DNA from 4 places in the Metabacillus sp. KJ11-3 genome. Region 2 is predicted to be linked to each of the others. Evidence: riboswitches for the same ligand, from Rfam matches in the RefSeq annotation. Region 2 holds a riboswitch; each other region holds the start of a gene.

Evidence for each region. A riboswitch is a leader RNA that binds a small molecule or an ion and turns the genes downstream of it on or off. The one in region 2 is predicted to bind thiamine pyrophosphate.
Region 1: linked by a shared signal. The riboswitch ahead of AC0L8O_RS14540 (acetylornithine deacetylase) and the one ahead of thiT (energy-coupled thiamine transporter ThiT) in region 2 are both predicted to bind thiamine pyrophosphate.
Region 3: linked by a shared signal. The riboswitch ahead of thiC (phosphomethylpyrimidine synthase ThiC) and the one ahead of thiT (energy-coupled thiamine transporter ThiT) in region 2 are both predicted to bind thiamine pyrophosphate.
Region 4: linked by a shared signal. The riboswitch ahead of tenI (thiazole tautomerase TenI) and the one ahead of thiT (energy-coupled thiamine transporter ThiT) in region 2 are both predicted to bind thiamine pyrophosphate.

Annotation. Positions count from the first base shown of each region.
Region 1 covers NZ_CM147865.1:2,856,808-2,861,027, forward strand. The annotation lists gene AC0L8O_RS14530 (ABC transporter ATP-binding protein) at 1-683, opposite strand, end outside; gene tenA (thiaminase II) at 676-1,350, opposite strand; gene AC0L8O_RS14540 (acetylornithine deacetylase) at 1,351-2,643, opposite strand; TPP riboswitch at 2,758-2,859, opposite strand; gene AC0L8O_RS14545 (bile acid:sodium symporter family protein) at 2,930-3,898, opposite strand; gene AC0L8O_RS14550 (hypothetical protein) at 4,106-4,220, shown strand, end outside.
Region 2 covers NZ_CM147865.1:673,895-678,114, reverse strand. The annotation lists rRNA gene AC0L8O_RS03470 (16S ribosomal RNA) at 1-981, opposite strand, end outside; gene AC0L8O_RS03465 (hypothetical protein) at 1,406-2,029, opposite strand; TPP riboswitch at 2,177-2,282, shown strand; gene thiT (energy-coupled thiamine transporter ThiT) at 2,391-2,960, shown strand; gene AC0L8O_RS03455 (gluzincin family metallopeptidase) at 3,420-4,220, shown strand, end outside.
Region 3 covers NZ_CM147865.1:2,831,239-2,835,458, forward strand. The annotation lists gene AC0L8O_RS14365 (hypothetical protein) at 1-262, shown strand, start outside; gene AC0L8O_RS14370 (MerR family transcriptional regulator) at 451-789, shown strand; gene AC0L8O_RS14375 (aspartyl-phosphate phosphatase Spo0E family protein) at 1,168-1,341, shown strand; gene AC0L8O_RS14380 (MOSC domain-containing protein) at 1,473-2,129, shown strand; TPP riboswitch at 2,318-2,433, shown strand; gene thiC (phosphomethylpyrimidine synthase ThiC) at 2,560-4,220, shown strand, end outside.
Region 4 covers NZ_CM147865.1:3,610,965-3,615,184, forward strand. The annotation lists gene thiS (sulfur carrier protein ThiS) at 1-183, opposite strand, end outside; gene thiO (glycine oxidase ThiO) at 180-1,307, opposite strand; gene tenI (thiazole tautomerase TenI) at 1,291-1,908, opposite strand; TPP riboswitch at 1,986-2,095, opposite strand; gene AC0L8O_RS17980 (monovalent cation:proton antiporter family protein) at 2,394-4,220, opposite strand, start outside.

The DNA.
Region 1 (4,220 bases), 2.2 Mb from region 2:
GGTCGAAGTAACGGAATCTTGATTTCTTTTAAATTCGTTGTAGGTGATTCAGAAAACACAAAAATACGATCTGATAAAAATAATGCTTCATTCACATCATGAGTAATAAACAAAATCGTTTCGTTCCGCTTTTGCCATTGAGCTAATAACCATTCCTGAAGTGATAATTTTGTAATTGCATCTAATGCACTGAAAGGCTCATCAAGTAATAGAATGTTAGACCCGCTTAATATTGTTCTTAAAAAAGATACACGTTGCCTCATTCCCCCTGATAAATCACTTGGAAAATGATTTTCCACTCCTTTAAGACCAAATTCATCTAATAGCATGATCACTTTTTGATATGCCTCCCGCTTTTTCAGCCCTTTAATCTCAAGTGGGAGTGCTGCATTTTCTACAATTGTCCGCCAAGGTAAGAGTAAGTCTTGCTGAGGCATGTACCCTACCTGTCCCAGTCTATTGATAACAAGCTGATTTCGCAGGAAAATCTCACCTTCACTTGGTTGTTCCAATCCTGTGATTAATTTAAATAATGTACTTTTTCCAGACCCGCTTGGCCCAAGAAAACTGATAAATTCCCCCTCATATAGTTCCAGATTCAAGTTTTTAAGAATTGGCTTTTGCAAGTCATCCTTTTCGTAGTGAAAACTAATATTATGAAATTGTAGTATTTTATTAGTCATTAATCGGCCACATCTCTTCATGGTAAGCCATATCCCAAAACATATATTCAAAGCGAGTAGTATTCAGAAAAATTTCTTCTAATTTACATAACTCTGCTTCTGGTTTCCCTTCTGCACATTCATCCATTAAATCAATGCACCAAGTGGCAAGCTGACCAAATTCGACTGAAGCATACATTGTAATCCACTCACCGTAAAATTCTTGGTCACATGCTTCCTTCTTTTTTGCTAAATCCTTACCTATCTCCCAGTAGCTCCACATGCATGGAAGCAAAGCAGCAACTAACTCAGCAAGTGTTCCGTTTTGACTTACATGTAACATATAATGCGTATAGGCGAGAGTTGTTGGAGAAGGTTTTGCTTCTTCTAGTTCTTGAGTTGTAATGCCAAATTTTTCCGCATATTGTCTATGAAGTTCCATCTCATCATTTAATGTGGAATGTAACAATTCAGCAAAACGTGCCATTGTCTTCACATCTGTAGCTTTAACTGCACCTAATGCAAATACCTTCGCATATTCAATTAAATACAAATAATCCTGAATCATATAAAATCGAAACTTTTCTTTTGCAAGTGTTCCATCTCCCATCCCTTGAACAAAAGGATGAGCATGATTTTGTTCCCAAATAGGCTTCACTTTATCATAAAGTCTTTGACTAAATTTCATTTAGGACATCCCCTTCTCTTTTTTATCTGTATGGCTCCATTCATAAATAAACAATAAAATCGATTTTGTGAATTCAACTAATTCATCTATAGACAATTGTTCGTTTACAGAATGAGCATGATGCAATTTTCCCGGTCCATATATTACTGTCGGGATTCCCGCCTCTGCCAACCATCCCCCATCTGTTACCGTTGGAGAAACATCTACAATCACTGATTTTTGCAAGACTGATTCATGTGTGGAACCTAATAGCTTTACAGCAGGATGGGTTGGATCTACTTCTAATGAAGGGAAAATCTCTCCTCTATCTATAATCATTGATTTGCCACCCCATTCGAAGTGCGGTGGATGATCTCTAAGCCACGGATCAGACTTTGCAACATGCAGAATATGCTCTTCAATTTCCTGAATAATCTTTTGATGTGATTCGTTCGGATAATAGTGAACCGTGATCCATAAGCGACATTCGTCAGCGATAAACGCAGCATGTCGTCCCCCTTCAATTACTGCCGGATTAATCGTATTAGTGCCCGGTAAAAAGCCAGGATAGCTTTTTGTCACAGCCCAATGACGCTCGAGCTCCTGAAGTCCTTGAATAATCTTGGTCATTTTTTCAATTGCACTTGCTGCAAAAAGATTTCCACCTGCATGAATCATTTGACGTCTTGTCGCATCATGATAAGTTTGTGAGCTTTTGATTGTAATCCATCCGGTAATGACCCCTCCTTGACCTTGAATATGTAAATCACTTGTATCTACAACAACTGCGAAATCAGCTGTATAACCTCTATTGCAACATTCTAAAGTCCCAGCCTCTCCTACTTCTTCTCCTATGACAGATTGAAAAATGAGATCACCGGGAAGTTCAATTCCTTCCTCTTGTAATAATTGAATAGCAAACAATGCGCCCGCTAATCCACCTTTCATGTCTGCCGCACCACGACCAACAATCATCCCATCCTTTACAATTGGAATAAAGGGATTTGTTTCCCATTGCTCATCTTCATGTACTTCAGCTACATCAATATGTCCATTAATAATTAAGCTTTTATAAGAAGCAGACTGAGTGCCTTTTTTAATACCAACAACGTTTGGATCATTTGGATATACATCCCACATATCAATTGAAAAACCTTTTTGCTTTAAAAAATCCGCAATGAACAGTTGTGCTTCCTCTGTATTTCGAGCCGGCGGTGCCGGGGTTTTAAATTCAATTAATTTTTGTACGAAAGAAACCAACTCATCTTTACGATCATGGACACTTTCAACTAATTGAGTAATCGATTTCGCCAAGCAAACTCTCCTCCTTTTTCCAAATAAAAAACCACTTCTACTTGAGAAGTGGTTTGAATGGCATAAAATAATGGTATAAAACTATAGCAATCAAGGCTATAAATCTACCAAATATGTAATCAAACACCGCTTCCCTCCGCTAGTATTATCTAGATCAGGTAATAAGGGTCAAGGCATTTGCCTCTCTCAGCTTTAACAGCTCCCCTAGTGGTGAATCTATTGATATAAAATTAGTTGATTCTCATTATTTTTAACATAATCTTTCCTTTTTGGCAATGTTATATTGTTATGGTGTAGCTGAAAAATGATTTTTTACATCTTGTTTTTGATCTAATATGTGAAACAAAAAACCAAATAAGGAGGCTAAAATTTGTTGGAATAACATCCCCAGTACAACGGGTACCGCAACAGCTGCAGGAAAATACTGAACAGCAATGACTGCACCGGCACTAATGTTGCGCATACCGCCTGTAAACAACATGACAACCTGTGTCTCCCTGTCTCTTTTAAGAAAAATTCCTAATCCCCACGCAATAACATACCCTAAGCATGCCAGAAAAAACACCGTTAACGCGATTAACATTAATTTAACACTAAATTCTTTTATATAAGGAGAGATAACAGCTCCGTTAATCATAACGACAGTGGCAAGAGCAAGCTTTGAAAACGGTGCTAATGTTTTGCCAGCCTTTACACTTTTCCCTTTCGTAAGATGATTTGTCAACATACCTAAAAGCGAAGGAATAACAACCATAAAGAATAATCCATACATAATATCCATGACATTAATTTGTACATTTTGACCAACAAAAAGAGATAGTGTAAATGGCACTAAAAAAGGTGACAGCATGGTATCAAATAAAATTATGGATAAAGCAAGTCCAATATTCCCTTTATAAATCGTTACCCATATAAAGCTTGTAATTCCTGTTGGAATGACAGAAGCTAAGACAAAACCGGTAATTGTTAAATGATCATTTGGATAAAAACTTTGGCCGACTAACCAAGCAATTAAAGGCATAATTAAATGCAATAACAAAATAATCACAAATAATGGGAGGGGTTTTTTAATGACTCCTTTAAGGGATGAAAAATTTGACCCGAGACTGCCTGTTAACGTCATAAAGGCAAATAACCATGGAATGAGAAATGTGAAAGCTAACAGCTTATCTGCAAGTAACACACCTGTTACTACACTGATTGGTGTAATGACTGGCATCCACTTTTCAAGCTGTCGATTTATTTTATATAGCATAATGCATTCTCCTATTCGGAAAAATATCATGATGAAAAACTATGTATATGCAATTGTACCAGAAAGTAGAGGTCATTTGTGTTTTCAAATGAATATCATCTGCAAAATGTAAAAAGTTTCTATATTTTTCCTCCCTTAAATTGCGATGATTTACGAAATTTTACGCAAAATAACCGTAATGAATGCTTGCGATGGAGTTGAAGGAAGTTGAAAAAAACCTTAGTTATTTGCTTATTTCTTTTATCCCTAACTTATAAACATACATATGGAATAGCAGGCGATAAAGCATCTGTTCATCCCATTAGCTTTGAACCGGAACTAC
Region 2 (4,220 bases):
CGCGTTGCTTCGAATTAAACCACATGCTCCACCGCTTGTGCGGGCCCCCGTCAATTCCTTTGAGTTTCAGTCTTGCGACCGTACTCCCCAGGCGGAGTGCTTAATGCGTTTGCTGCAGCACTAAAGGGCGGAAACCCTCTAACACTTAGCACTCATCGTTTACGGCGTGGACTACCAGGGTATCTAATCCTGTTCGCTCCCCACGCTTTCGCGCCTCAGCGTCAGTTACAGACCAGAGAGTCGCCTTCGCCACTGGTGTTCCTCCACATCTCTACGCATTTCACCGCTACACGTGGAATTCCACTCTCCTCTTCTGCACTCAAGTTCCCCAGTTTCCAATGACCCTCCACGGTTGAGCCGTGGGCTTTCACATCAGACTTAAGAAACCGCCTGCGCGCGCTTTACGCCCAATAATTCCGGACAACGCTTGCCACCTACGTATTACCGCGGCTGCTGGCACGTAGTTAGCCGTGGCTTTCTGGTTAGGTACCGTCAAGGTACCAGCAGTTACTCTGGTACTTGTTCTTCCCTAACAACAGAACTTTACGACCCGAAGGCCTTCATCGTTCACGCGGCGTTGCTCCGTCAGACTTTCGTCCATTGCGGAAGATTCCCTACTGCTGCCTCCCGTAGGAGTCTGGGCCGTGTCTCAGTCCCAGTGTGGCCGATCACCCTCTCAGGTCGGCTACGCATCGTTGCCTTGGTGAGCCGTTACCTCACCAACTAGCTAATGCGCCGCGGGTCCATCTGTAAGTGACAGCTAAAAGCCGTCTTTCAATTTTAAACCATGCGGTTCAAAATGTTATCCGGTATTAGCTCCGGTTTCCCGGAGTTATCCCAATCTTACAGGCAGGTTACCCACGTGTTACTCACCCGTCCGCCGCTAATCTTTGGGAGCAAGCTCCCTCAGATTCGCTCGACTTGCATGTATTAGGCACGCCGCCAGCGTTCGTCCTGAGCCAGGATCAAACTCTCCAATAAAGTGTTTGATATAGCTCATGAAAGTTTTGTACTATATAGTACGTTTTTGTTAATCGAAATTAACGTTGGCACGCTTGGTTTTGTTTAGTTTTCAAAGATCATTTGTTTGTCATTCTCTCAGAGGCGACTTTATCAATATAACATCTTACAAACAGCTTGTCAACACTTATTTTTCATTGTTGTTTTTTCTGTTTGTTTTCTTGCTCATCACCACCGCAGCAGCGACGTTTAATAATATATCACGATATTTTTATTACTGCAAGCACTTTTTTCATTTTTATTTATTTTTAAATGAAAAATTGATAGTAAACATCTAATTTAGTCTGCGAACCATCTAGTTGATTATATGATTGTACCAAAAAAGGATACAGAAAACGATCTGTATCCCTATAAGAATGATTATCTATATTTTTAATGCATTCCTTCAACAATAAAGTTCCCAATTATTGTATTGTTGTTCTAACAATACAATTGTTTTATATCCTTCAACATCATTTATATCAAGCAAAATATTCTTCAATATATAGAACGATCTGATTTCTGGAGGAGTCTCTTCTTTTTTAATCGATTCGTCAAATAATGCAGGAGCTAATTTTATATGTTCCTCACAGTAACTTTTCCACTTTTGTAAGTGGCACTTATTTTCATCTGCTGAAACTTCATATATATGTATTAGCTTTTGATAAGCTCGATGAAGAGTAAAAAGACATTTCGAGCGATGGATCACTTCAATAAGTAATGATTCTACTAAATAATATTCTTTGGAATCAAAAGCCCAGGCAGCATTCCCTAAAAGGAAACGACAATCGTCTCTCTTGGTTATTGCCATACTATTGGGATGATCTATATCCTCCCCTTTTATACTTCCCCCAAATGACCACTTTGTACAATTTCGGATAAAAGACCTTTCATGCGGATCTAGGTTATCCCAAAATTCAACAAGTTGTAATTGATGAATGATTCCCCCATACTTCTTTTCTTTTTGCTGAACCTTCAAATTCCTACTAAAAGCAGGTTGTTTGAATTGAAAGATATTTTTAATTCCCATATATTCACCTCGTGGACAATTCTGGTGAATTATATGTACTGCCCTGTTGGATAATTACAATAAATCATTCAGATCTCTCTAATTCTATTTTTTAGTTGTTGATTCGTTAATGATGGTGTATAGTTATGTCTAAAATAAATAATACGTTTAAACCACAGGGGGAGCCTTTTTGCTGAGATTGAATGACTTCGATCATTCTAACCCTTTGAACCTGTTAGTTAATACTAGTGTAGGGATGTGGATGATCATCTATAAATGTAATGTTTGGACTACTTATGATCATTCCAACCATTGCTTTTTTTATTTTATTCACAGAAATGAAAGGTTCCCTTTGGTTTAATAAAAAAGTGAGGGAATAGGATTGCAAAGAAATCAGCGTTTAGTATTTTTAATCGAAGTTGCCATGTTAGGGGCTTTAGCATTTTTATTGGATTTATTATCAGGGGTCATCGGGAAATTACCACAAGGTGGATCTATTTCATTAGGCATGATACCAGTATTTATTATGGCATATCGCTGGGGATTAAAAGGCGGATTATTAACTGGACTTATTTTAGGTTTGTTACAAGCTATTTTTAACCCGTATATTGTTCACCCTGTTCAAGGGTTCCTCGATTATTATTTAGCTTTCACTTTAGTAGGAGCAAGTGGTATATTCTATAAAGCTATACAAAATGCATTAACTAATAAAAATCGAAAAGTGGCCATTTTATTTATAACACTGGGAACCATTTTAGGCGGCATCCTTAGAGCAGCTGCACATATCATTGCAGGAGTTTTCTTTTTTGCTTCTTTCGCACCGGAAGGAACACCCGTTTTGATCTACTCGATCGGATACAATGCTTCCTATATGATTCCTACAATAATAGTTTCAGCCATTGTTGCTAGTTTATTATTACTAACAGCTCCTCGATTGGTAAATAGAAAATAGTTCATTACCTTGGTCTTTGACCAAGGTTTTTGTTTGTCTATTTCATCTATCCCTTATATCTTTTTAAAAAGTTATCATATTCAATCGTTCTCCGGCATGTATTAATAGAAAGACTAGAATGTATATAACGGAGGACAAAAGATGAGTATATCCCTGGCTATTATTCTACTAACTTTATTTCTATCTTTATTTCACTTTTCCTATGGATATAAGGAAGCTATTCGAATTAGTAATGAAGAAGGACCTGTTCACGGTTTGTCTTTAATTATCAGCTTCCCCTTGGGTTTTGTATTTGCTTATCTATGTTCAATTTTTTACTTGCAATAAATTCCAGAGGATGGATCATAGGGTTCGGAACCCTATGATCCATCCTCTTTTCATGCATAATCACCGTCATTTTTTTAGGGCCTTGTTCATATGTATAAAGAATATAAAAGATCACCTATCTTGGAGGTCACATTGAAAACATTTATCCGGGTCTTAAAGAATTCAATCTATTTTTCACTAGTTTTTTGTGTACTTTTTGTCATTTCTGTATGCATCCATTTATTTTTCAACATAAAAATTTCTACATCTTACAGCATCATCATGACGCTGCTTTCCTTTTTATTTTTTTGTTTTTGTCTTTATTTAATTCTTTGCCCAAAGAAAGATTTTATATTTATAAACAAAAGAAATGGTATTCTACCGTTTATTTTGCTAACCATTAGTTCGACTTTTTTATCTATCTATTTTTTATCCATCAATCTTATGATTGCAACAGAGCTTGGAGAAAACCTGACTATTGAAGAAAAATACCAATTATATCTGATTCCTTTTCAAAAGAAAACTGTCACGCTGGCTGATTATCAAGAGATGAAGGAAGATAAATTGACGTCTACATATGGTCATGTAGATATTTATCATGATCCGGAAGAAATCGAATTAATTCCTATAATTGAAGATTCACTTGATAAAGCTGATAAACTTACAACGGCGATTTTCGGAGAGGTGAAAGATAATCAAATTGATTTAATCCTTCATTCCTCAACTCAAGAATTATATGAAAAAACATCATTAATTGAAACAATGGGATATTTTGATGATCCAAACAACATAATAGGTATCGCCATTACAGACAAATCAAACATCCTCGCTGATCAGATGCCTCAATCTTTTTATTTTCAAAGTACACTTCTACATGAATATACACATTATCGTTTACAAGCATTTATCAAGCAACAAGGCCTCTATGTATATAGAATTCCTTTATGGTTTCAT
Region 3 (4,220 bases), 2.2 Mb from region 2:
TTTGAAACAACATCTTTCTCAAACAAAGGTTTATTATCTTAATTTAGCTGAACCAAAAAACCAACAACTATATATGATGATTATTGAAAAAGGAAAATTATTGACTTTAACCTCCTACAATACACGTAAAGATCAATACGAAGAGGTTACTTCTTTATTCCCGAAATCCTTCCTTCAAAACCTTACAGAGCATATCTATTTTCAAATAAATAGTAAGTCCTATAACGATGAAGAAGAACTACATAGAAAATCTATCCTCTAATGTTAAATATCCTTAACTAAGCATATGCTCTTTTACCTCGAACTATGTTTTATTCACTCCTACCGTAAAAAAACCTCACATCTTTTTTACAAAAGTATATTTCCATGTTAGAATTTCTGACATAACAGAAGTTATTAATAACAAAACAGGATATACTTGTAAAAAGAAATGTTTAAGGGGTGGAGATATTGAATCATCAAGACCGCTCTTATAAGGATAAAAAGGTGATTTCAATAGGAACAGTAAGCGAACTAACCGGATTAACTTTGAGACAAATTCGTTATTATGAAGAAAGAAAATTAATTGCCCCGTATCGAAATGATCGTGGTACGCGTAAATATTCGTTTTCCGATATTGAAACATTGATGGACATTGCTGATAAACGAGAGGATGGTGTACAAACAACAGAAATCTTAAAGGAAATGCGATTAAAAGAAAGGAAAAGGGAAAGTGAAGCAGATGTCCGGAAAAAGATGCTTCAAGGTCAGTTAAATGCACAATTCAGATATGGACGTGGAGGACATTGATTACCATAGGCTTCCCACATAGGTATACAGGAGAAATCCTTGGTTTTTCTTATAGGATCATCCTTAAAAAGGTGATGATTTTAGTAATAGTAAAATTGACGCTACAGTAATTTATCAACCTCCTGTAGCGTTTATATATATTCAATTCCTCTTTACAGAACATTTCCCATATACACATCATTACACCCTCCCCATCACCTTCTACTTCCCAACACAAGAACTGTATCCCACTTACTTTTAGGTTCTAAATATAGTATTTCGACTTTTTTTTGCGAAAATAGGAAAAAAACACAGTAATCTATTTACTTTTTTAAATATTAACAGATAATAAAGGTACTAGGTTCATTTTACCTAGATGTTTACTGTGAGGTGTTCATTGTGAAAACACTAGATACCCTAATAGAAGAATATCGAAACAAAATGTTTTTGATTGCCAGAGAAAATGGTTTAAATTCACATCGAACATTAATTGCAAGTCAATACTTAGATGAATTATTGAATATAAAAATGACTGAATGCAAAACTACAAGTAAGCAAATAGAAAAATATTAGTAATCATATGAAATAAGCAGGAAATACATCAATGGGAAACCTTGATGTATTTTTTATCCTATCAGAAATCAGGATTTAGTCCCCTCTATCTTTCCAGCTCGAATATAGAATTTTATAAAGGAAGTGATATTTTGGATCGAGAAATTGTTTGGTTAAGTAAGGGAACACCCTCTACCCTTACTTATAAAGGAAAAGAATTCAAGTCAGGTATCGCAAAACATCAAGTAAATGAATTAAAGGTCATGTCAAATGGAATTATCGGTGATGATGTTGAAAATCATGATTTTCATGGTGGTTCTGAACGGGTGATTTGCGTATATGCATTTGAACATTATGGGTTTTGGGAACAGCTTTATCAAACTACGCTACCCAAAGCAGCATTTGGTGAAAACCTTACATTAACTGGAATGACAGAAAAAGATGTATGTGTTGGTGATATTTTTCAAATCGGTGATGCAATTGTTCAGGTTTCTCAGGGAAGATTCCCATGCTCTACTATTAATAAATACACAAACATTCACACCCTTTTAAATAAAATTGTTGAACACGGCCACACAGGTTATTTTTTTCGCGTGTTAGAAGAAGGAGTAATTCATTCTAACTCCTCTATCAAATTACTGGAAAAACATTCAGAGGAAATATCAATTAGCACCATCCATCATACTTATTTTCATGAAAAAAATAATATTAAAAGAATTGAAAAGATCTTATCATTAGATGTTCTTTCTGAGGAATGGATGGTTCGAATGAAGAAATTACATACATCGTTAGTAGAAAAGTCCCTTTAACCTATAAAATAGACGCAAAATGCTGTCTATCGTTCAAACTTACTAACATAGTTTCAAAAAATGTCAGGCTTTCACTCATATATGAGAGAAAGTCTTCATGTATTTCAAAACATTCAGATAGTACAAAAGATTCTGTTGACTTACCTCTTTACTGTGATATGATTAACCTTGTTTAAAACCAAATTACCATTATCTACTAGGGGAGTCCATTAGCCTGGACTGAGAGAAGAACGCGTTCGAAGTTCTTTGACCCTTTGAACCTGATCTGGATGATACCAGCGTAGGGAAGTGGGAATAAACTAAAAAAGGGTTTTGTATGCACCCCTTTTATTATATTTCCTACATCTACCGAACGGGTTCTGAATTTCAGAACCCGTTTTTTTATTCTTCCGTTTCAATCAAGTAGATGAATTTCTAGGAGGAGATTTAGATGAAGATTACGGTAAAGAAACCTTTCCCGGGCAGCAAGAAAATTTATGTACAAGGTAGTCATCCTGACATTCAAGTACCTATGAGGGAAATTTCACAAGGAGCAACGATTAATACTCTCGAGAAAAAAGAGAATCCACCTATACAGGTATATGATACGAGTGGACCTTATACAGACCAGAATGCTGAAATAAATATTTCGAAGGGGCTACGTAGAATAAGAGAAAATTGGATTAAAAGTCGACAAGATGTTGAACATTATGCAGGTCGGAAAACGAAACCAGAAGATAACGGGTATAGAACAAAACTTCCCGAAACATCCGATGTATTCCCATCAGAAGCTATAACTCCACTTGTAGCTAAACAAGGTAAAAGAGTTACCCAGCTTCATTATGCACGACAAGGAATGATTACACCGGAAATGGAGTTTATCGCGATTCGCGAGCAAATGGATCCTGAATTTGTTCGAAATGAGGTTGCTTGTGGCCGCGCCATTATACCCGCAAATATTAATCATCCTGAAAGTGAACCGATGATTATCGGAAAAAACTTTCATGTGAAAATTAATGCAAATATCGGAAATTCTGCTGTTTCTTCTTCAATTGATGAGGAAGTTGAAAAAATGACATGGGCAATTCGCTGGGGTGCAGATACGATTATGGATTTATCAACTGGAAAAAACATTCACACAACAAGAGAATGGATCATACGTAATTCTCCTGTTCCAGTTGGTACCGTACCAATTTACCAGGCATTAGAAAAGGTAAGTGGAATTGCCGAGGATTTAACATGGGAAGTGTATCGTGACACACTTATTGAACAAGCAGAGCAGGGTGTCGACTATTTCACTATTCATGCAGGTGTACTTTTGCACTATATCCCTCTTACTACTACCCGGACAACAGGAATCGTTTCTCGAGGAGGTTCCATTTTAGCCCAATGGTGTTTAGCTCATCATAGAGAAAATTTCTTGTATACTCACTTTCGTGAAATATGTGAAATTTTATCAGCATATGATATTGCCCTTTCATTAGGTGATGGGTTACGCCCCGGCTCAATTGCTGATGCAAATGACGAAGCACAGTTTGCAGAACTCGAAACACTAGGTGAGCTAACAAAAATTGCTTGGGAGTATGACGTTCAAGTCATGATTGAAGGACCTGGACATGTTCCTATGCACTTAATTAAAGAAAATGTCGAGAAGCAACAAACGATTTGCCAAGAAGCTCCCTTTTACACTTTAGGACCGCTAACAACTGATATCGCCCCAGGCTATGACCATATTACTTCAGCGATAGGGGCAGCCATGATCGGTTGGTTTGGAACTGCAATGTTATGCTATGTGACACCTAAGGAACATCTTGGCTTACCAAATAAAGATGATGTTCGGGAAGGAGTTATTGCTTATAAAATCGCTGCACATGCCGCCGATTTAGCCAAAGGGCATCCAGGCGCCCAACAACGAGATGATGCGCTTTCAAAAGCACGGTTTGAATTTAGATGGCATGATCAATTCAATCTTTCTCTTGATCCTGAAAGAGCAATGGAATATCATGATGAAACATTACCAGCTGAAGGAGCAAAAACAGCTCACTTTTGTTCAATGTGCGGACCAAAGTTTTGTTCAATGAGAATTTCTCATGATATTAAAAATAAAGTCTA
Region 4 (4,220 bases), 2.2 Mb from region 2:
AACTAATTCAATTTCATCCCCATGTTGAATGGTTGTTGAATCATATTGATCCTTTACGACAATTTCCCGATTATGTTCTACGATAACCAGACGGTTTTCCAACTGATAAAAAGCTAATAACTGCTGAACTGTCTTAACATCTTCCTTCAGATCAACCAACTCTCCATTAAGCTTTATGCTCATACGATCACCTCATTAGACTGTGCTAAATTTCTCGTTACAGAGAATGCTCTCACATAGTTTTCATCTATCTTTTTCTTTAAAATAAAATCCCTTATCATCGTTCCTGTTTTAGGAGCAAGCAGGATTCCGTTTCGGTAATGTCCTGTTGCAAATAGAATATTATCATCTTCAGGATGCACCCCAATATAAGGTTTTCCATCCTCTGACTGTGGTCTTAACCCTGCCCAGGTACTTATAAGTTGTGCAGAAGATATCCCAGGCACAAGCGGGGAGACCTTTTCAATTAACGCATGAATTCCTCCTAAAGATGGTGTCGTACTCCAGTCATCCTCTACCATCGTGGCACCAACGACAAATCTTCCATCACCTTTGGGAACAATATAGCAATGATCATAAAAAATGGTCTTTTCCAAATGCAATGTATTACTTTTTACTGCCAAGCATTCTCCTTTAACAGGCTTCATCCCATTTGGTAACCCTAACTGTTTAAAGAAGTAACCGCTCCAAACGCCATTCGCTATAACTACTTTATTACAAGTAAAATCTCCTTGTGGTGTACTGAGTAGATAGTCATTGACCGATGCTTTTTTTATGGACTGAACGGGAGCATTCTCGATAAAAGTTGCACCAAGTAAACTAGCTGATTTTGTAAATGCCTCACAAACATGTTTTGGTGAAACATGACCATCCTCAGGGATATGAAGTGCTCCTTCAATTTCACTTGAAACAGAAGGTTCGTGATTTAAAACTGTTTCCCTTGTGTGCCATTCAAGTGTTTCATGATGTTGTACCGCGTTTTTTAAAGCTATGGCTTCTTCTTGAGATAAAGCTACTTTATACATTCCTTTATCAACTAGTTGTATATGAATCTGTGAAAAATGAGAAAGTTCATCTTGTAATAGATGATATTGTCGTTGACTTTCCTTCGCAAACTGGAAAAAAGCATCATTCTGTTCAAGTTCAGAATTCGCTCCAAGCATTCCTGCTGCAGCACTTGTCGCACCAGATCCCCCTTTATGACGATCCAACACAAGGACAGAGATACCTTCTTTTGCCAATTGATAGGCAATCGATTGACCAATGATTCCTCCACCAACAATTCCTACATCATAGTGCTTGCTCATTGTATCTCTCCTCTACTACCTTTTTTAATTTCATCAATGCACTCTTGGGGTCTATGCTCTCCATGACATAAGACATAACCGCTACACCATGTACATTTGTTTGGTTTAGTTGATCAATTGTTTCAGGAGTAATTCCTCCTATTGCGATAACCGGTATTGTGACGTTTTTACAAATGTCCTTTAACTGCTCGACACCCCGAGGCAAAAGATCAACTTTACACGTTGTTTCAAAAATATGACCATATAATAAATAATCTGCGCCTTCATTCTCACATTGAATCGCTTCCTCTAAAGAATGAATCGATCGGCCGATTCTAAATGAAGGGCTGTATTTTATTACTTCTTGAATCGAAAAGCCATGACTTGGTAAATGAAGATTAGGTATGTTATGTAAAACAGCCACATCCATTCGATCATTTATGACGAGCTTTTCCTTTGGTACACCTATGTCCACTAACACAGATAAGAGCTCCATTATGTCTGAAGCTGATTTTGTTTTTTCTCGAATATGGATATAATCAACTTCAGTGTGAATGATTGACAATCTAGATATCAGTTCATCTATGGATTGCTTACCATCTGTTATGACATGGAATTCCATTACGATCACCTAGTTCTTTTATGGCAAATAAAAAAACCACTTTTCCATAGAAAAGTGGTTTTACATACATTTATATATCATGCTGTAATCCACTTCCCTACGCTGGTATGAACCAGATCAGGTTATAAGGGTCTTAAAGAATCACTTTAATCTCAGCCCATTGTATAGGGCTCCCCTAGCGGTTGATTGCCAATATTTATTTGTTAATTACTATTATCATACCAAATGTGTGCAAACTTTCAAGAAATTATTTTTTTATCATCCTTGTTTTCGGTAAACTTTGTACTATTCACTTATTATCGTGTGATTGATTGAAGCTCCAGGATACTCGCTTTCCGTGGGGCGTGCGGTGAGCTTCCTCGGCGCACACGCCTGTGGGATCTCACCTGCCACGCTATTCCCACTGGAGTCTCGTACCTTCCGCTTCAATCAACCTAATTAGTTTTGTTATAGAATCATGAAAAGTAATTTTTTATATATAAGAATCAGACTAACTCCAACTCCTGTTTCAGTTCATTTACATATTCTCTTGAGCCTGTGACGATGAGGCGGTCACCGAGTTTAAGGTCTGTATCACCGTGAGGTACAATGGAATCTTTTCCTCTGAAAATTCTTACGAAAATGATATCACCTGTAAACGGAAAGTTGCGTAATAAAATATCATCGTATTTTGGATTGTTTAAATTGATTTGGTAAAGAGTAGTTTCTTGGTTTGTTAAAATTCTCATCACACTTGGTGCTTCAATTAAAGCACGCAGTACTGTATTCGTAGATAGTAGTGTTGAGAAGATGTCGATTTCTTCATCTTTTAATTTACTTGCTAAATCTGGTGAACCAACACTCGCAATTACCCGATTAACTTGTTCTTCTTTTGCATACAGGGCAATCGCAGCATTTTTTTGTTCATCTCCAGTTGCCACAACGATCATATCAACATCAAATGCATTCTGTTCTTTTAAAGCATCAACCTGAAACTCACTAATTTCTTTAATTTCGAATAATGATTCAGCTATTTGCTTATCAATCTTGTCTTGTTGAATATGATAAACCGTTGTTTCATAAAGATCTGGATTTAATTCCCTTGTAACAGGTAATGTCATTTGGTTTGCACCAATAAATGCAACTTTAATTTTTGTAGGCTCTGCTTCCGTTTTAGGGAACAGCTTTTTAAAGAATATTGGTGTCACAATACTCGTAATAACAGCAACTAAAATCAAGGCTCCTGACATTTGAGAAGTAATGATTTCCATCCTTTCCCCGATTGTCGCTGCTGCAATAACTAATGATAAGGTTGATGTTAACAAGAACCCTGAAGCTAAAGTGGTTTTCATGTCATACCATTTCTTCAAATACAACACGGGTACAATTTTAGAAATGAGTAAAGCGATAAACAATAATGGGATCAAAATGAAAATTTTAGGGTCTTGGAATAATGCCCATATATCTAAATCAACCCCAACCATTACAAAGAAAATCGGAATAAGGAAACCATATCCAAACGAATCAAGTTTTTGAACCATTTCTTTGTTAGGAGATAGGAGTGATACTAATACCCCCGCTAAAAAGGCTCCAAGAATATTTTCTGCCCCTATAGTCTCTGAGATTGCCACTAATAAAATGATTAAAGTAAAAACAGCACGAGTCCCAATTTGAATGGTTCCCTTTGACATTGTTTCAATGAACGACCGATTCATAAACGTTTTTCCTAAGAAGTAGAGCGCAACACCTGCTCCAAACAGAATGAGTAGCAGCCATGTATTGCTTTCTCCTCCTCCATATATAGAGGCAAAAACAGCAAGTAAAATCATCGTTACTAAATCAGCAATAACAGCGACCAGCAAAATAATTTGACCGATGTTGGATTTCATAATGCCGGCATCCTTTAAAGTAGGAACAACAACACCAAGCGAAATGGTTGAAATGATCAATGTCATGAGGAAGGCATTGTCCATTAAACCGATCCATACAAATATGTAAGAAAGTAATAATGATAGGGCAAATATCCCCACAAAAATAACTGTTGAAACTAAGAATGTATTTGGAGCATTTTTCCCTGAAGGAAGCTTTTCTTTCTTCTTCCCTCCCGCAAATGCTGTAAAGTCGATTTCAAGTCCACTAAGAAACATAAGGAAAATAAAGCCAAGCATTGACAATGTCTCCAACCACATATCCTCGTGAACAATATTGAATCCGCTTTTTCCAATAAATAACCCGATGATAATCTCAGCTACCACAACAGGCATAAAATTCAATTTTAAACGGTGGAGTAAAATTGGGGTTAAAAAGGCTGCGAGTATAACAATAACTAATGA